DNA from 4 places in the Bradyrhizobium sp. CB2312 genome. Region 1 is predicted to be linked to each of the others. Evidence: predicted binding sites of a transcription regulator. Region 1 holds the regulator's gene; each other region holds the start of a gene.
What was found. Region 1 encodes LexA, which represses DNA repair genes until DNA is damaged. Its sites were predicted from a motif close to TGTTCNNNNTGTGTTCNG; they were not measured.
Positions count from the first base shown of each region.

Region 2: a site for LexA is predicted at 1,102-1,119, ahead of QA642_RS06670 (ribonuclease T2). Genes of this name have one in related genera too.
Region 3: a site for LexA is predicted at 2,427-2,444, ahead of dinB (DNA polymerase IV). Genes of this name have one in related genera too.
Region 4: a site for LexA is predicted at 2,378-2,395, ahead of QA642_RS36460 (DUF3072 domain-containing protein). Genes of this name have one in related genera too.

Region 1 is NZ_CP121668.1:4,838,278-4,842,421, forward strand. Features, by position in the region: gene QA642_RS23755 (ComEC/Rec2 family competence protein) at 1-627, shown strand, start outside; gene QA642_RS23760 (hypothetical protein) at 636-1,070, opposite strand; gene QA642_RS23765 (hypothetical protein) at 1,265-1,477, opposite strand; gene lexA (transcriptional repressor LexA) at 1,674-2,375, opposite strand; gene glp (gephyrin-like molybdotransferase Glp) at 2,552-3,763, opposite strand; gene QA642_RS23780 (hypothetical protein) at 3,985-4,144, opposite strand, start outside.
Region 2 is NZ_CP121668.1:1,405,328-1,409,471, forward strand. Features, by position in the region: gene rlmJ (23S rRNA (adenine(2030)-N(6))-methyltransferase RlmJ) at 1-204, opposite strand, end outside; gene QA642_RS06670 (ribonuclease T2) at 364-1,056, opposite strand; gene QA642_RS06675 (hypothetical protein) at 1,175-1,636, opposite strand; gene QA642_RS06680 (hypothetical protein) at 1,819-2,112, shown strand; gene QA642_RS06685 (DUF3617 family protein) at 2,154-2,684, shown strand; gene QA642_RS06690 (haloacid dehalogenase type II) at 2,694-3,410, shown strand; gene QA642_RS06695 (ATP-binding protein) at 3,622-4,144, opposite strand, start outside.
Region 3 is NZ_CP121668.1:3,530,989-3,535,132, forward strand. Features, by position in the region: gene glgX (glycogen debranching protein GlgX) at 1-1,546, shown strand, start outside; gene dinB (DNA polymerase IV) at 2,484-3,731, shown strand; partial or broken gene QA642_RS17045 (SDR family oxidoreductase) at 4,097-4,144, shown strand, end outside.
Region 4 is NZ_CP121668.1:7,505,394-7,509,537, reverse strand. Features, by position in the region: gene QA642_RS36475 (Do family serine endopeptidase) at 1-1,132, shown strand, start outside; gene QA642_RS36470 (hypothetical protein) at 1,405-1,767, shown strand; gene QA642_RS36465 (DUF6496 domain-containing protein) at 1,786-2,070, opposite strand; gene QA642_RS36460 (DUF3072 domain-containing protein) at 2,147-2,341, opposite strand; gene QA642_RS36455 (hypothetical protein) at 2,457-2,678, shown strand; gene QA642_RS36450 (hypothetical protein) at 2,697-2,879, shown strand; gene QA642_RS36445 (hypothetical protein) at 2,941-3,141, shown strand; partial or broken gene QA642_RS36440 (DJ-1/PfpI family protein) at 3,194-3,502, shown strand; gene QA642_RS36435 (hypothetical protein) at 3,582-3,821, opposite strand; gene QA642_RS36430 (hypothetical protein) at 3,916-4,144, opposite strand, start outside.

The sequences.
Region 1 (4,144 bases):
GTCATCGTGATGGGTCTGTTGCGCACGCCGCTGCGCTGGTCCGGCGCCGTGGTGCTGCTGGCGGCGATCCTCTGGGGCCTGTCGGCGCGCCAACCGGACATTTTAATTGCCGGGGACGGCCAGAGCGTCGCGGTGCGGGGGCGGGACGGGCACCTGCACCTGATCAGGGCCAGCAAGGACGGTTTTCTGCTCAAGGAGTGGTTGGCTGCCGACGCCGATGTGCGTGACGCCGGCAGTGCCGCGCTGGCTGACGGCGTGTCATGCGACGAGGCCGGCTGCGTCACGCCGCTCGCCGACGGGCGGCTGGTGGCGCTGTCCCTGCGGATTGACGCGCTGGCGGATGATTGCAGTCGCGCTGCATTGGTGGTGACGGTAAGGCCCGCGCCGCCGGATTGCGCGGCGATGGTGGTCGACCGGCAGCGTCTGACGAGGCAGGGCGCGCTGGCGCTGACACAAGCTGGTGAGGGATTTGCGGTGCTGGCGGTGAAAGCGAGGGGCGCAAATCGCCCCTGGTCGCCGGCTGCTGCCGGCGAGGGCGTTTCCGAACTGACCCTCATGCCACCGTCTGGAGCTCCGCGCGTCCGGGACGCAACACCGTCGGAGGCCGACCTTGCGGCGGAGGACTAGGATCTATTTCAACCGATCGGCAGACGCGGCGTTGTCGGCCGGCTGTCGACACCGACCTGCGGCTTGTGCTCGCGCTCGCCCAGCGGCTGGGTCACGGGCAGTTGCAGCACGGTTGCCTGCTGGCCTTCGACGAGCTGTGTCACCAGCACGTATTTGCCGTCGGGGAATTCGATCGCGTCATGATGGCGATCGGGAATGTGCGGATCGATCTTGCCGAACTTGCCGACGCGCGAGTTGACGGTGCGCGTCCAGATCCAGCGATTGTCGTAGCGGACGTTGTCGGCGAAGGCGAGCTCCGTTCCCGGCAGCAGGCAGACCGCGACGGTCGGATCGGCCGCGGAGGCAAAGCCGCGCGTCGAGGTGCCGCGGAACGTTGTCGTCACGATCGTCTCGCCGACCTCGGCAGGGCGCGATGCGACGGCATGCAGGCTGTAGTCACACATCGTGGGTGCTCCTCATGCGGAGATAGCAACCCGTGCCTCTGTCTTACGAGGCGCAGGCCTCTATCAGAGTGGAAGCATAATAGCGTCTGCGCGGTTGTAGGCAAATCTGCGGCTCGCTGCCGCAGCGTGCGATCACATTATCTTTCCCGAATCCGCTGGGAACAAAGTCTGCTTTCGTGCATTCGGTGGGGGTGTCAGCGGCCAGCCGGCGCCGACCAGCCGGAATATGGCCAGACCGCTTGTGACGGTTGCGTCAGCGCATTGCGCGCGTTTCGGACTTGCTCGCTCATTGCAGTCTCCTTGGCCACGTCCTTGCGGACATGGCGGTGCGATGGTGCGGCAACGGCTTGCGACGCTGATGCTGCGACCAGCACCGCGGCTACTGTGCTCAGGATGATCTTGCGCATGAGGTCTCCTCGAACCTTCGCAGCCGAAGCCGTGCTGCTTCGTGCGGCGTGGCGAGGATGTAGCGCCGGGGGAGGGGCCGGATAATCTGCGCGAAACCAGAAAGACTATCCAGCGCGAGCGGACAATCATCCGCTCCGATCTCTGGTCGGCGATGCCGATCGAAGCGCGCGGACAGCGCGCTCAGTACTTCCGGTATCAGTACTTCCGATAAAGCCCGATCAGCTTGCCCTGAATCTTGACCCGGTTCGGCGGCAGGATGCGTACCTCATAGGCCGCATTGGCGGGCTCGAGCGCGATCGAGGCGCCGCGGCGGCGGAAGCGCTTCAAGGTCGCTTCCTCGTCGTCGATCAGCGCCACCACGATGTCGCCGGTGTCGGCGCTCTCGTTGCGCTGGATCAGCGCCATGTCGCCGTCGAGTATGCCGGCTTCCACCATGGAATCGCCGCGCACTTCGAGCGCGTAGTGCTCGCCAGAGCCGAGCATGTCGGGCGGGACGCTAATGGTGTGGCTGCGGGTCTGCAACGCCTCGATCGGCGTGCCGGCCGCGATACGGCCCATCACGGGCACCGCGACGGGACGCTCGCCCTCGTCCGCGGGCGGGCTGGAGGTCGTGCGGACCTTGCCGAGGTTGCCCTCGATGACGCTCGGCGTGAAGCCGCGACGATTGCCGGCGGCGGCCTGCAGCTCAGGCAGCTTGATCACCTCGATGGCGCGGGCGCGGTTGGGCAGGCGGCGGATGAAGCCGCGCTCCTCGAGCGCGGTGATCAGGCGATGGATGCCTGATTTCGAGCGCAGGTCGAGCGCGTCCTTCATCTCGTCGAAGGATGGCGGCACGCCGCTTTCCTTCAGTCGCTCGCTGATGAACCGCAGGAGCTCGTACTGTTTGCGCGTTAACATCTCGACCAAAATCCCCCGGTTGATGTCGTTCGATTCCGAGACGATGAATTCAGCGATAAGTCGCTGCATGCTCGAAACAAATCATGAACGGACACTATATGTTCGATACATGTTCCGCAACTGCTTAATTTACCGTGAACGCGACAAAGTTCGCGCCACGCGTGTGGCCTGCGCGTTCAGACCGGCAGGCGCAGCACCTCGCAAGGTGTGCCGGCTTCGGCCTTCGGCGCGAACGGCGCGCGCACGAGAAGTGCCTGTGCCGCAGCGAGATTCGCAAGCAGCGAGGAATCCTGGTGATTGACGGGAAGGGCGATCAACGTGCCGTCGTCGCGCGTCTCCAGGCGGGCGCGCAGATAATCCTCGCGCTGGTCGTTGGCGCCGACATCGCGGCCGAGCACCGCGCGCTCGCGGCGATGGTGAATCACGGAACGGCCCGACAGCGCGCGAATCAGAGGCACCATGAACAGGAAGGCACACACATAGGATGACACGGGGTTGCCGGGCAGGCCGATCACGCGCATCGCCGCCAGGTGTCCATGCATCATCGGCTTGCCGGGCCGCATCGCGATCTTCCAGAACGTCATCGCGATGCCCTCGGCCTTCAGCGCTTGCTGGACCAGATCGTGGTCGCCGACCGAGGCGCCGCCGGTGGTGATCAGGATGTCGGCGCCGCTCTCGCGGGCGCGGCGGATGCCCGCGGTGGTGGCGTCCAGGGTATCAGCGGCAACACCGAGATCGACGGTATCGGCGCCCTCACTGCGGGCGAGCGCGTGCAGGGCGTAACCGTTGGAATAGACGATCTGGCCGGGGCCAGGCGTGGTGCCCGGCATCACCAGCTCGTCGCCGGTGGCGAGAATCGCGACTTTCGGGCGGCGGCGGACGGGCAGAAGCGGGTGATTCATGCCGGCGGCGAGCGCGAGGTCGCGCTCGGTCAGCCGGATACCCTTGCGCAGCAGCACGTCGCCCGCGCGGAAATCGACGCCGGCCGGGCGGATGTGTCGCCCCGTCACGGCCGTTTCCTTGATCGTGATGCGCCTCCCATCCGCAACCGTGTCCTCCTGGATCACGACTGCGTCGGCCCCGTCGGGAACGACGCCGCCGGTGAAGATCCGCACGGCTTCGCCGGCGCCGACCGATCCCGCAAACGGCCGGCCCGCCGCGACCTCGCCGATCACGGTGAGCTGGGAATCGATTGTCGCGGCATCGGCCGCACGCACCGCATAGCCATCCATCGCCGACATCGCCTGCGGCGGCTGCGTGCGCCGCGCCGCGACGTCGCGGGCGAGCACGCGGTGGAAGGCTTGGTCGAGCGCGACCGTTTCTTCAGGCAGCGGCTCTGCGCCGGCAAGCACCGCGGCAAGCGCGTCAGAAACCGGCATCAGGGCCACGTGTGAGAACTCCAGCTGCGCCCGTTCGGGCAAATCGGCGGCGAGAGTTCTAGCCGAGTGCAGGCGCTGAGGCAAAAAGGCGCTCACGCAGGAGGATTCATCCGCTCTGCAGTGAAGGACAGACGTCAAATCCGCCGCGGCATGATCCAGAAGGCCAGACAGACGGGTACGAGGATGGCCATGGCGAGGATGAGAAGGACGAGAGCCACGGCCAGCATCGGTCAACTCCCCGGCGGCTCGTCCGGACTGACGTCCGGCGCTTTGGGACTCTGATCCTTGTCGGGCAGCGGATCGGCCTGCGATTTCAGGTCGGCGGCCTTGCTGATCAGCTTGGCGGAGAGCTCAGAATCCGAGGTGGTTCTGGCGTATTTCATCAGCAGC
Region 2 (4,144 bases), 3.4 Mb from region 1:
CATCAGCCGCGCGATGCCGGTCAGCCACTCGCCGCTGCGCCGCGCCTCGTCGCCTTCGAGATCGTAGAGTCCGGCGCCGGCATGGGTGTCGATGACGCGGAACGCCCCCGGCTTGTCCTGCAGATAAGTGAGAATGCGCGCGAGCACGATGTGCTTGATGACATCGGCGAAGTTGCCGGCGTGGAAGGCGTGGCGGTAGTTCATGGCGGACAGTTACGACATCGCGCGATGAAAGTAACTGCCGTCATTCCGGGGCGGTGCGTCAGCACCGAACTATGGTACGCAATTGCGCACCTGAGAATCTCGAGATTCCGGGTCTGGTGCTAGCGCACCATCCCGGAATGACGACGAGAGCGTTGTGCCTCAACCACCCCTGATCGGCGGCATCGTCACCTGGTCGCGGCGGCAGGCGCGGCGGTCGGTTTCCTCGCAGGCGCGGAACTGCAGATCCTTGCTGAGGCAGATGCGCACTTCGGACAGCCGTGTCCGGTTGCAGGTAACCGAGATGGCGGCATTGCTCAGGCCTGGATTGGCCTTGATGAAGGCCTCCTCGACCTCCGTCGGCGCCACGGTCTTGGCCTGCGACAAGTCGAGATATTCGGCCGGAATCTTGATCGCGGCGCGCGCCTTGCGGATCGTTTCGAAATAGCTGCGGCCTTCGAGGCCCGAGCAGGTGCCGTGCTTGTCCCACTCGTTGAAGATCAGGCCCGGCGCCGGCATCAGATCGAGCATCGAGGAGACGATGTTGCGGTTCAGCCGCGGCGCCGGCCGCTGGCAATATTCGGGGAAGCCGCTCTCATATTGCGGCCACAGCCCGTGCACCACGAAAGAGTAGGGCCGGCCGCTGCACTGGATCTGGGAGCGCCCACCGCGCTCCGCCGCCTCTTCGCAGAACGAAGGCGACCATGACAGGGACAGTACATAGAAATCGAATTCGCCGGGCGCGTTCTGCCGCTTGTCCTGCGCCTTGGCGCCGCCGGCCAGCGTGACCAGCCCGGCAGCCAGGGTCAGCGAGATCATCAGGCGCGAGAATGAATGCAATCTGGAATGAAACATGGCGACGCCCCTCAACTAGACTGTGCAGTCAGCCTAGCAGGCGATAGGAACATTTCAAGAACAAAATGGACGCGAGACGCATTCGGCCGCTTGATCGGGCCGAATCGGGCTTCTCGAATTACTGCCTGGCGGCGCGGCAGGCCGGATTGTAGGCCCAGTTGCGGTCGAGCCCGACCACGCACCATTCGACGCCGTTGCCGTAGCTGGCAAAGCCGCCGTCCTCAATGATCGAGAAATGCACCTTGCGCACCTTGCCGTCGTTGAGCAAGGCATCGCCGGTGCAGTAGCGGCGCGGAATGTTGTCGGACTGCCAGGGCCGGAACGCGACCTCGTGAACGGCGGCGAAGCCCGTGATCTTCAACGGAGAATTCCAGAACGAGCTTTCCTTCTCCCAGAACTGGCTGGCGATCGTCGGCAGCGCCCTATCGCAATCGGCGACGGCGCCGTCATAGCGCGGCCCGCTCAGCCAGAAGTTCAGCTCAAGCGGATTGGCGGCCCTGGCCTCGCCGAGCGACAGCGCTCCGAACATGAGGCCGAGCACGGCGGCGAAGCGGAGCGATTTCAGGGGGAGGGCGCGCATGGGCAATCCGGACAGCTGGTCTTGCGAAGTTCGGACGGTGCCGCGAAGGCCGGGCGGGGTCAAGTGCAGCACGGCAACACTTGGCGAGGAGTTGACCGTAAGGGCGCGCCCGGCAGGGCTTCGGTTCTTTTCACTTCCATCCCGGCACCGTAAACTGGCGCCAACCAATTGGAGTAACGGGAATGCGAATCATTGCGGCCGCGGGCCTTCTCGCCCTGGGGATGATGGCGAGCCAGTCGGCGCGTGCTGACCTCCTTCCAGTGCCACCTTTCAAGGGCAACGACACCGGTGGGATCATCGCCTATTCGATGGCGACCCAGGTCGATGCCCGTCAGGTCGCGGTCGATCACTGCGCGCGCTACGGCAAGGTCGTGAAATTCCTCGCGGTGCAGGCCTATGAGGGCGGCTACATCTCGTTCTCCTGCCGCTGGGTGCCCTATGGCGCCGCCGAACGGCCGATCCGCACGCTGTACTGAGGCGTCGTAACGCCGCCTCTCTCAAGCCGGGAGCCTCCAACATGACGCGCAAACTCGCTTTGCTCGGCTCAAGCCTTTGCCTCGTCTTGTCGGCCGGCGTGGCCAGTGCCGACGACCTGCCGGTGCGCAAGGCCGGCCTTTGGGAAATGAAGATGGTCAGGAGCGGCTCGGCGATGCCGGAAATGACCATGCAGCACTGCACCGACGAGACCGTCGACAAGGAGATGAGCAACAACGTCTCCCCGATGGCCAAGCAGATCTGCTCCAGGCAGGACATCAAGAAGACCGCAACCGGCTATGTCAGCGATTCCGAGTGCAACGTCGCCGGCATCAGCACGACCTCGCATGCCGAGATCACGGGCGATTTCAATTCGGCCTACACGGTGAAGACCTCCTCACACGCGCAAGGCGGCGTTGCCGGCCCCGCGGGCCGCGATACCTCCATGACGCTCGAAGCGAAGTGGCTGGGCGCCTGCAAGCCCGACCAGAAGCCCGGCGACATCGTGATGCCCGGCGGTTTCAAGATGAACGTGCGCGACGTCGATAAATTGAAGGCGCTGCTGCCGAAATAGGTGGGCGTAATGGCGCTGACCGGGATCAAGGCGATCGCGTTCGACGTTCAGGGGACCTGCGTTGATTTTTTCCAGCCGCTGCTGCGCGCCGGAGCCGCGATCAATGCGGCCAAGGGGCTCGACATCGATTGGGCGGCCCTGTCGGCGGAGTGGCGCGAGCTCTATCGCGCTTCGATGGATGCCGTGATCGCCGGCCGCCGCGACTGGTTGCGGGTCGATCGCATCTATCGCGAGGCACTGGACAAGCTCGTCGAGACGCGCGGCCTGTCTGATCGTTTTGACGGTGCCGAGCGTGACGCGCTCAACGAGGTCTGGACCAAGCTCGATCCCTGGCCGGACACGATCGAGGGCTTGACCCGGCTTCGCCGGAGATTTTGCACGGCGACCCTGTCCAACGCCGGTATGGCCAGTGTGATCGCGCTGGTGAAGCACGCCGATTTGCCGTTCGATGCGATCCTGACGGCGGAGCTCGCGACCAGCTACAAGCCTGCGCCGGCAGTCTATCAACTCGCCGTCGACTATCTCGGCTATGGGCCGGAACAGATCCTGATGGTTGCCTGCCACAAATATGATCTGAAGGCGGCGCGCGCATTCGGCATGAAGACGGCCTTCGTGCCTCGCCCATTGGAGTTCGGGCCCGACGCTGCGCCCGATGTCTCGCCCGAGAGCTGGTTCGACGTCTACGCGACCAGCTTCGTGGATCTGGCAGATCGTTTGGCGGCGTGAATGTAGAAAGCTGAAGATCGCGATGCCTGAATAGGTGAGATCGTAGCCCGGAAGCCGGTGCGCTCCCTCGCCCCGTTCTTACGGGGAGAGGTTGGGGTGAGGGGCCTCTCTCCACAGGAGCGATCGTCGAGGGACCTGAACCCCCTCACCCGAATTCGATCTGCGATCGAATTCGACCTCTCCCCGCAGGCGGGGAGAGGTGAAAAGCCAGCTACACCGGTATTCTCACACTCGCCCTCAATCCCCCCATCGGGCTGTCGCCGAGCGTGATGTCGCCGCCATGCGAGCGGGCGATGTCGCGGGCGATGGCGAGGCCAAGGCCCGTGCCGCCTTCGTCCTGGTTGCGGGCGTTGTCCAGCCGCAGGAACGGCTTGAACACTTCTTCGCGCAAGTGAACGGGAATGCCGGGGCCGTCGTCGTCGACGGTGACGGTGAGATAGCGGTGATCGCGCTGGCCGGTGATGGCGATGGCCTTGCCGTAGCGCGCGGCGTTGGTGACGAGGTTGGCGAGGCAGCGCTTGAACGAGGCCGGCTTCACCGTCACCACCGGCAGGCCGTGGAACGCCACCGTCGCGGCGTGGCCGTGGCGCTCGGCGTCGCTGCGCAGCTCTTCCAGCGCCTGCGCCATGTCGGTCGGCTGTGACTGCTCGCCGGAATCGCCGCGGGCAAAGGCGAGGTAATCCTCCAGCATCATTGACATCTCGTCGACGTCCTTGCGCATGCCCTCGAGCTCG
Region 3 (4,144 bases), 1.3 Mb from region 1:
GCCCGTTTCGTTCTTCGCGCCACATCAGGCGTACAGCTCACAAAGGAACGTGCTCGCCGTCCTCGACGAATTTCGCGACATGATCAAAGCATTCCACCGGGCTGGCCTTGAGGTCATCCTGGATGTTGTATTCAATCACACAGCCGAAGGCGGCTCTTCGGGGCCGACCTTGTGCTATCGGGGTCTGGCGAACGACGTGTATTACATCCTTGAGAGGGGTAGATCTCGTTATGCTGACTACACCGGCTGCGGCAACACGCTGAATGCCAACCAGTCAATCGTGCGCCGACTGATTCAGGATAGTCTGCGTTACTGGGTCTCTCAGATGCATGTGGACGGGTTCCGATTCGATCTTGCCTCGATCCTATCGCGCGACGAGGACGGCCGACTGTTGCCGAACCCGCCCGTTCTCTGGGATATTGAATCTGATCCGCTGCTGGCCGGCACCAAGCTAATTGCAGAGGCATGGGATGCCGCCGGGATCTATCAGGTGGGAAGCTTTATCGGGGATCGATGGCAGGAATGGAATGGCCGGTTCCGCGACGACGTGCGGCGTTTCCTGAAGGGCGACAACGGCTCGGTCTCTGCCGTGGCCGCACGGATCCTGGGTAGCCCCGACATATACGGGCACAAGGAGCGCGAGCCCGAGCAAAGCGTCAATTTCGTGACTTGCCATGACGGGTTCACGCTCAACGATCTCGTCTCGTACAACGACAAGCACAACGAAGCCAACGGCGAAAACAACCGCGATGGCTCCGATGGCAATTTGAGCTGGAACTGTGGCGTCGAGGGGCCAACCGATGACTCAACAGTCGAGGCGGTGCGCAACCGCCAAGTCAAGAATTTCTTCACGCTAGAGCTGCTATCGGCCGGGACGCCGATGCTGCTCATGGGCGACGAGGTGCGCCGAACCCAGAGGGGCAACAATAACGCTTACTGCCAAGACTCTGAAATCAGCTGGTTCGATTGGAGTTTACTGGAGCGGCATGCCGATATTCATCGATTCGTAAAAGGCCTCATCAGGTTTCACCAGCTTCGTGATGTTCTGGCGGAAGAGGCTTCGCTCAGCCTCAATCAATTGCTTCGACGGGCGCACATCGAATGGCACGGGGTCGCACTCAAGTGCCCGGACTGGAGCGATCACTCGCACTCGCTTGCCTTCACGGGCGTTGTCGATGCAGTCCTCGACCGCCAGTTCCGCACCCACGGCCGAGGCAGCTCGCCAGTCCTGGACGTAAGAGCAGGACAGCAAAGTCAAAAAGGTAACTTTCGCGACCTGCGAAGGTTGCGCGGCCGATTTCTGCTCCACGGGATACTCAACGCCTATTGGGAACCGCTGACCTTCGATTTGCCTCCAGTGTCCGCCGAGCATCGGCAAGGGTGGCGACGCTGCATTGATACTTCACGCGACTCACCCGATGATATCTGCCCATGGGAGCGCGCACCCGTCATAAGCCATGCGACATATGAAGCACAGCCGCGCTCGATGGTGCTCCTCGTAACGACACTCGAAACATCGCCGGAAACGGTCCCTGAATCGGAATAGATACGAATCGAGATAGCTCCGTACGACGGAGACGCGACACCGTCACGACCCAAATCGGTCGCCGACGGCACTGATTGCCATCGATCTTGGCGCGTCACCCTCGCGGGCTTCCGATCCGCGTCTGCGCTGGTTCGGATGCACGCTGGACGATCGTGTGATCATGGACGATTTTCGCCGATCCGAATTGGCGCTCGTCTATCATCTTGCGAGCGTACTCGTGCTGGGATCGATCCGGCGCCAAGTCGACACTGCACTCTGCCGGGGAGCAAGCCCTCGGCTAGGAGAGGTGCTTCGTTATTTGGAAGAGAGGTGCTTCGTTATTTGGAAATGCCTGCTAGGCAATCGATATGACTAGAGGCGAATTGGCCCATTTTTCAAAACGCCCCTTGAAATCGTTGAATGATCAAACTGATTTTGATTCCGCTATTCGAATGTTGGATCCGTCGCGGCCGATACGACTCAAATCGCTGAGTTCGTTGAAAACAATGCTCCGCTGAACGCAAAGTCCAGGCGCGCATTTGGAAAGCTGCAGGGTCCGTCACGGTGCCTCCCATGGCTGAAACCTAGAACCGCGGACTTTGCGGTGGGAGCTTTCTGTTTCGTACGTACTTGAAGATGTCTAGATATTCAAGGCGTTGAGCTCCGTCCTCTGTCCAACCGAGGTCCATCAGCGTTTGGCGAGCTTCGGCTAGACCGCAGCGCAATCCTTCAGCTTCGTCACATTCGTCGTCCATGTGTAGGATGAACCTAACGCCGGCCACGAATGGCTCAGTGCACGTTCGCCTATCACTCCTCTTCGGTTTACTGGGGGCGATTGGCCATGTCCTTCGTCGAGGCTGATACCGATCAATCTACAGATAGGCTTGACACTCGCTGCCCGTGTTCTCATTATGTTCTGGGTTGAGAAGTTTCCTCGAACATCACGAGCGAACGTCGGATGGCAACGACAGCCACCATCCTTCATGCGGATCTCGATGCCTTCTATGCTTCGGTAGAGCAGCTGCTTGATCCCTCCTTGCGCGGCAGACCCGTCGCCGTCGGTGGTGGAGTTGTGCTTGCCGCTTCCTACGAAGCCAGGGTCTTCGGGGTCCACGCAGGGATGCCCGGACGGCGAGCACGGGAACTCTGTCCGCAACTCATTTTTGTGAGCGGGCATTTCAAGGAATACCAACGGCTGGGCGACGCAGCCGTCAAGGTGATCGGCGATTTCACACCTCTCGTGGAGCGGATTTCCATCGACGAGGCCTTCGCCGACGTTGCTGGCTGTACCCATCTCTTCGGTCCACCGGACGATATTGCGAGGACAATCCGCCAACGCGTGCGGGCTGAGCTCGGCCTTCCGATTTCAGTCGGCCTAGCTCGCACCAACCATCTCGCAAAGATTGCGTCGCAAGTCGCCAAGCCCGATGGTCTTGTGATTGTCGATCCGGACACCGAGCTGCAATTCCTTCACCATTTGCCCGTCGAACTGATGTGGGGAGTGGGCCCGGTCACGAAGGCGCGGCTGGCCGAGATCCGCGTGCTGACGATCGGGCAGTTGGCGACGACACCGGGATGGTCGCTCGAGCAGCTGCTCGGTCCCGCTGCGGGCGAGAAACTTGCAGCATTGGCGTGGAATCGTGATCCACGGGAAATCAAGCCTCACCGCCGAGCCCGCTCGGTAGGAGCGCAATCGGCGATCGGCAGGAAGCCCGCCAAAGAGCAATTTTTTCGACCGACTCTGCTTCATCTTGCGGATCGAATCGGCACCCGGCTCCGAGCCAAGGCAAGACCGGGTCGAACCGTGACGGTCCGAGTTCGCTTCGCCAATCTGAACTCCGCTTCCCGCTCGATAACGCTCGACGCGCCGATCTCGACAACAGTGATCCTTGCCGAACTCGCGGAGGACCTCGTGCGCGCCGTCCTCGCAGATCACCCTGACGAGAGGACTATTTCGCTTCTCGCGATCTCTGTGTCGCACCTTGAGGAGGGCTGGGATCTACAGCTAGACTTTCCGCTTGGGCTTCACGATGAGCCCCGTCGCCCCGGCAGCAAAATAGGCCTGGCACGTTGGGCGGCCGACCGTGCCGTCGATAAGATCCGCGATCGTTTTGGATCGGATGCAATTGGCTATGGCTCGGTGGCGCTAGGCATCTCTCGGTCGGTTCCTGACGAGTTTCGCGTACTCGCCGAAAAGGACCTGTGACTGTCATCGGTCCATGGGAAAGGCCGCAGCATCGTGCGTCAGCGCACTGGCACGAGAACACCGCAACGAAATCGCAACGAATTGGGTGAAACGACCGTGAAAAAAACGTGGCGGTAGCGCATGCTACAACAAGAAAGATCAACAGCTTAGAAGATGCTCACTGCGTTCGGGACGCAGGACATCCCTCAGTCAGATCGCAACTTGGACCGAATGTCGGTATCGGTGGTTGCCCTCCCGCAACCACCGGTTCTTGCGATATCGGCGCAGGGATCCGGAATGGTCTCCTTTAGGTGACTCAAGCAAGCGCGCCTCCCTTGATCGGCATCACCTTCTTGGGATCGAGCCAGTAGTCGATCCGATCAGCCCAAGCGGTCGCAAGTGCCTATGCCCGCGAGGGGGCGGACATCGTCATC
Region 4 (4,144 bases), 2.7 Mb from region 1:
CGGCTTCTTCATCTCCGCCGACGGCTATGCCGTGACCAACAACCACGTCGTCGACCATGCCGAGTCCGTGCAGGTGACGATGGATGACGGCACGGTCTACACCGCGAAGGTGGTCGGCACCGATCCGAAGACCGATCTTGCGCTGATCAAGGTCGACGGCAAGAAGGACTTCCCGTTCGTCAAGTTCTCCGACCAGAAGCCGCGTATCGGCGACTGGGTGGTCGCTGTCGGCAATCCCTTCGGCCTCGGCGGCACCGTCACGGCCGGCATCGTCTCGGCCAGCGGCCGCGACATCGGCAACGGACCCTATGACGACTTCATCCAGATCGACGCGCCCATCAACAAGGGCAATTCCGGCGGTCCGGCCTTCGACATGAGCGGCAACGTGATCGGCGTGAACACCGCCATCTTCTCGCCCTCCGGCGGCTCAGTCGGCATCGGCTTCGACATTCCGGCCTCGACCGCGAAGCTCGTCGTCGCGCAGCTCAAGGACAAGGGTGCGGTGACGCGCGGCTGGCTCGGCGTGCAGGTGCAGCCGGTGACGTCGGAGATCGCCGACAGCCTCGGCCTCAAGGAAGCGCGCGGCGCGATCGTCGACAATCCGCAGGACGGCAGCCCGGCGGCGAAGGCCGGCATCGAGGCCGGCGACGTCATCACCGCCGTCAACGGCACCGCAATCAAGGACTCCCGCGATCTCGCCCGCACCATCGCTACGCTGGCGCCCGGGACTTCGGTGAAGCTCGACGTCTTGCACAAGGGCGCAGCCAAGACGGTGACGCTCGCGCTCGGCGAGCTGCCGAACGAGCGGCAGGCCCAAGGCAAGACCGGCGAGGGCAAGGTGCAGCCGGATGCCGGCACGCCGCGCCTCGGGCTGAGCCTGGCTCCGGCCGGCGAGGTGCAGGGCGCCGGCCAGAAGGGCGTCGTCGTCACCGAGGTCGATCCGCAAGGGCCGGCGGCACAGCGCGGCATCCAGACCGGCGACGTCATCCTCAATGTCGGCGGCAAGGCCGTTGCCAATGTCGGCGACGTCCGCTCGGAGCTGGCGCAGGCCAAGTCGTCCGGCAAGCGCAGCGTGCTGTTGCAGGTCAAGAGCGCGGAGGCGACCCGGTTCGTCGCGGTGCCGCTCGCGTAAGGCGAACGTCGACCGGACCAAATCCAAAGGCGGCCCTTGGGGCCGCCTTTTCTGTTCGCCTTGAGAAGTACCCGGGATATCCGATAACATTCTCGTTAACGGCAGGGACGATGACGCGGTTCGTCCGAAAAAGCCGTGTTCGCTGATCACTGTTCCGAGTCGTATATCTGACTGGCGGCAACGGAGCCGCCGAGACGGTTGCAAGCGTGGACCTTCGAACTGCCGCCGCTTTTTGGAACCGGTCGGTGGTTCGCATTTGATCGGTGCCGAACATGGATCGATTGAAGCTCTCGCTGAGGCGTGCGTTGCTTGTGGCGCCATTGGTGCTGTGGAGCGGAAACGCCCTCGGGCGTGATGACGGCCGTTACGCCGACTCCCCGCTCAAGCCATGGTTCGACAGCCTGCGCAGCCATCTTGGCCCGTGCTGTTCGGATGCGGATGGTTTTGCCGTTGCCGATCCCGACTGGGAGTCGCACAACGGGCATTATCGGGTGCGGCTCGACGGGCAATGGGTCGAGGTGCCGGATGAAGCCGTTATTACCGAGCCGAACCGGGCCGGCCGCACCATGGTGTGGCCGGTGAAGACGGCGTTCGGGATTTCGATCCGCTGCTTCATGCCGGGCAGCATGATCTGACACGCACCGCCGCGAGCGCTAGGAGGATTTGCGCTTCGACGACCTCTTGGATGATTTCCTGGATGACTTCTTGGACGTCTTTTTCTTGGACGTCTTGCGCTTCGACGCCTTCTTCGGGACTTTCTTGCCCTTCTTGCGCGCCTTCGACAGTCCGATCGCGATCGCCTGCTTGCGGCTCTTCACGCGTCCGCCACGTCCGCCACGTCCGCTCTTCGCGGTGCCCTTCTTGTAGCGCCGCATCTCGCTTTCGACGTCGCTGCCGGAGCTGCGCGAGTAGCGGCGTTTCTTTGCCTTGCGTGCCATGCATTTTCTCCCTTGGCCGGGGAAAAACCATTGGACACAAGCAAGGTTCCCTGACCGTGCGGAGCGTTCCGCCTGCCTAGAAAGAATTCGCGAGCTCGATCTCCGCTTCGAGCGCGCGGATGCGCCGCGCAGCTTCAGCGGAGGACAGATCCCGATCGTATTGTGCCGGCTGGTAGGTCTCCTCGCTGAGTCGCTTCAACCTCAAACCTTGCGCGCGGGTCATCTGCTCCATGAGAAAAGCCTTGGCGTCGTATTTACCCTGAACCTGCATGTCACTGCTCCGTCCTGAAATCGTGACTTGACTATATGTTCTTATTTTGTTCTAACAAGCCATGGACAACAGAATTAATGAAATTCGACGTAAAATCAGTGCCTTGAGGCTAGAGATGGCCGATATCGAGGCGTCGGTCCGCGACCTCGTCAATCGCGATCGCGACTGCACCGAAAAGGCCCTGGCGCAGATGGATCTGCGCCGGAGGATCAATCTGCTGATCGGCGAATGGAAAGCCGCCGGCGGTGGCGACGTCCTGCCTGATGTCCGCGACCGGGTGCGCCTTCGTCCCGTGAAGACAGCCGTCAATCCGGTGCGCGCCATCGCGCGCCGCTGATAGTTCCGGAGGCGCGCGGTGGAGGAAGACCCGGACACGTACCGGACTCTAAGACTGCGCGCCGAAATCCTCGAGCTCGGCTCCGCGATCCGGCAATTGCAGCGCGAGGGGCTCGATGATGCTGCGGCCCAGCTCCTGATTGCACGCAAGCGAGCGCAGCTCGAGCAGCTCGTGAAAGCCAACGCTCCGGGGCGCCTTTAACATCCCTGACATCCGACGCAGCTAAAGCGAGCGCGCTACGCGAACACGCTGGAGCTCGCCGATGCACGATGCCGAAATGGCCGCTTTGATACAGGCCGTGCTGGACGACGTCTGCGCCGGGCTTCCTCTCTCCGAACTCGCGACGCGCGACCGTGTCGCCACGCGGCTGCGTGAGGCCGCGCAAACAGGTCGCCGCTCGATCGAGGATCTAAAACAGGCTGCGCGAGATGCTCTGGTCCGCGCACCGACGATGTGGCGCTAGCGCTCGGCGTGGTGATTTGACCGCCATCATGCCGCTGCGCGAAGCCGCACACCTCTTGCGTGTCGAGCCGAAGGCGCTGTCCTTCATCAAGGAGATCTTCAACGCCAAGAAGATCGTCGCCGCCATTTGCCACGCGCCCTGGCTCCTGATCGAGACCGGCATCGCCAAGGGTCGCAAGATGACGTCATACAAGTCGATCAAGACCGACGTCATCAACGCCGGCGCGACATGGGAAGACTCACAAGTCGTCGTCGACCAGGGCGTCATCACCTCGCGCAACCCCGGCGACCTCGACGCCTTCAGCGCCAAGATCATCGAAGAGGTGAAGGAAGGCCGTCACGTCCAGCGCAGCGCTGCGTGACTTTTGCTGCACTTTTTCGACGAAAAGCCCCGCATTGCCGCGGGGCTTTTGTTTGAGATGCGGCCGAAGCTATGTGAGCTTACTTGCTCATGCCGCCCTTGCTGTTCGTCATCGTGCCGCCCTGATCGGAGCCCGGGCCAGAACCGCCCTGGCCGGAGGCGTCGGGGCCTTTCGAGGGCTTGGTGTTCGCGCCGGTGGTCTGCGACGATGACATCGAGGATCCATGCTTGGCCTTGTGCGACTTGGCCTGCGCGGCGAACGGGGCGGCTGCAAGGCCGGTTGCCAGCATCACGGCGAGAGCGAGCTTGGTTGTCTTCATGCGGGGGAACTCCCTGGGTTAAAATGACGCAGGCTGCCAACCGCCGTTGGCCGCAGGAGTTCCCAACAAAGATTTCCCAGGTGTCAGGCAAACTTCAAGATTGCTTGTCCTCCGCGAGGATGAACACGACGCCGGTGAGCGTCGCGCCGATCGCGAAGGTCGTCACGAGCGTGAGGGTGAAGACGAGAACCGCCTGACGTCCGCCGTCATTCACGAGGTTGGCGACGGCTGGATTGGACAGGATGAGCGCAAGGCTGAAGGCGAGGCCGAGGGCTGCGCCCATCATCGCATGCGTCATCAGCTTGATGAGGCCAGTAGGAGAA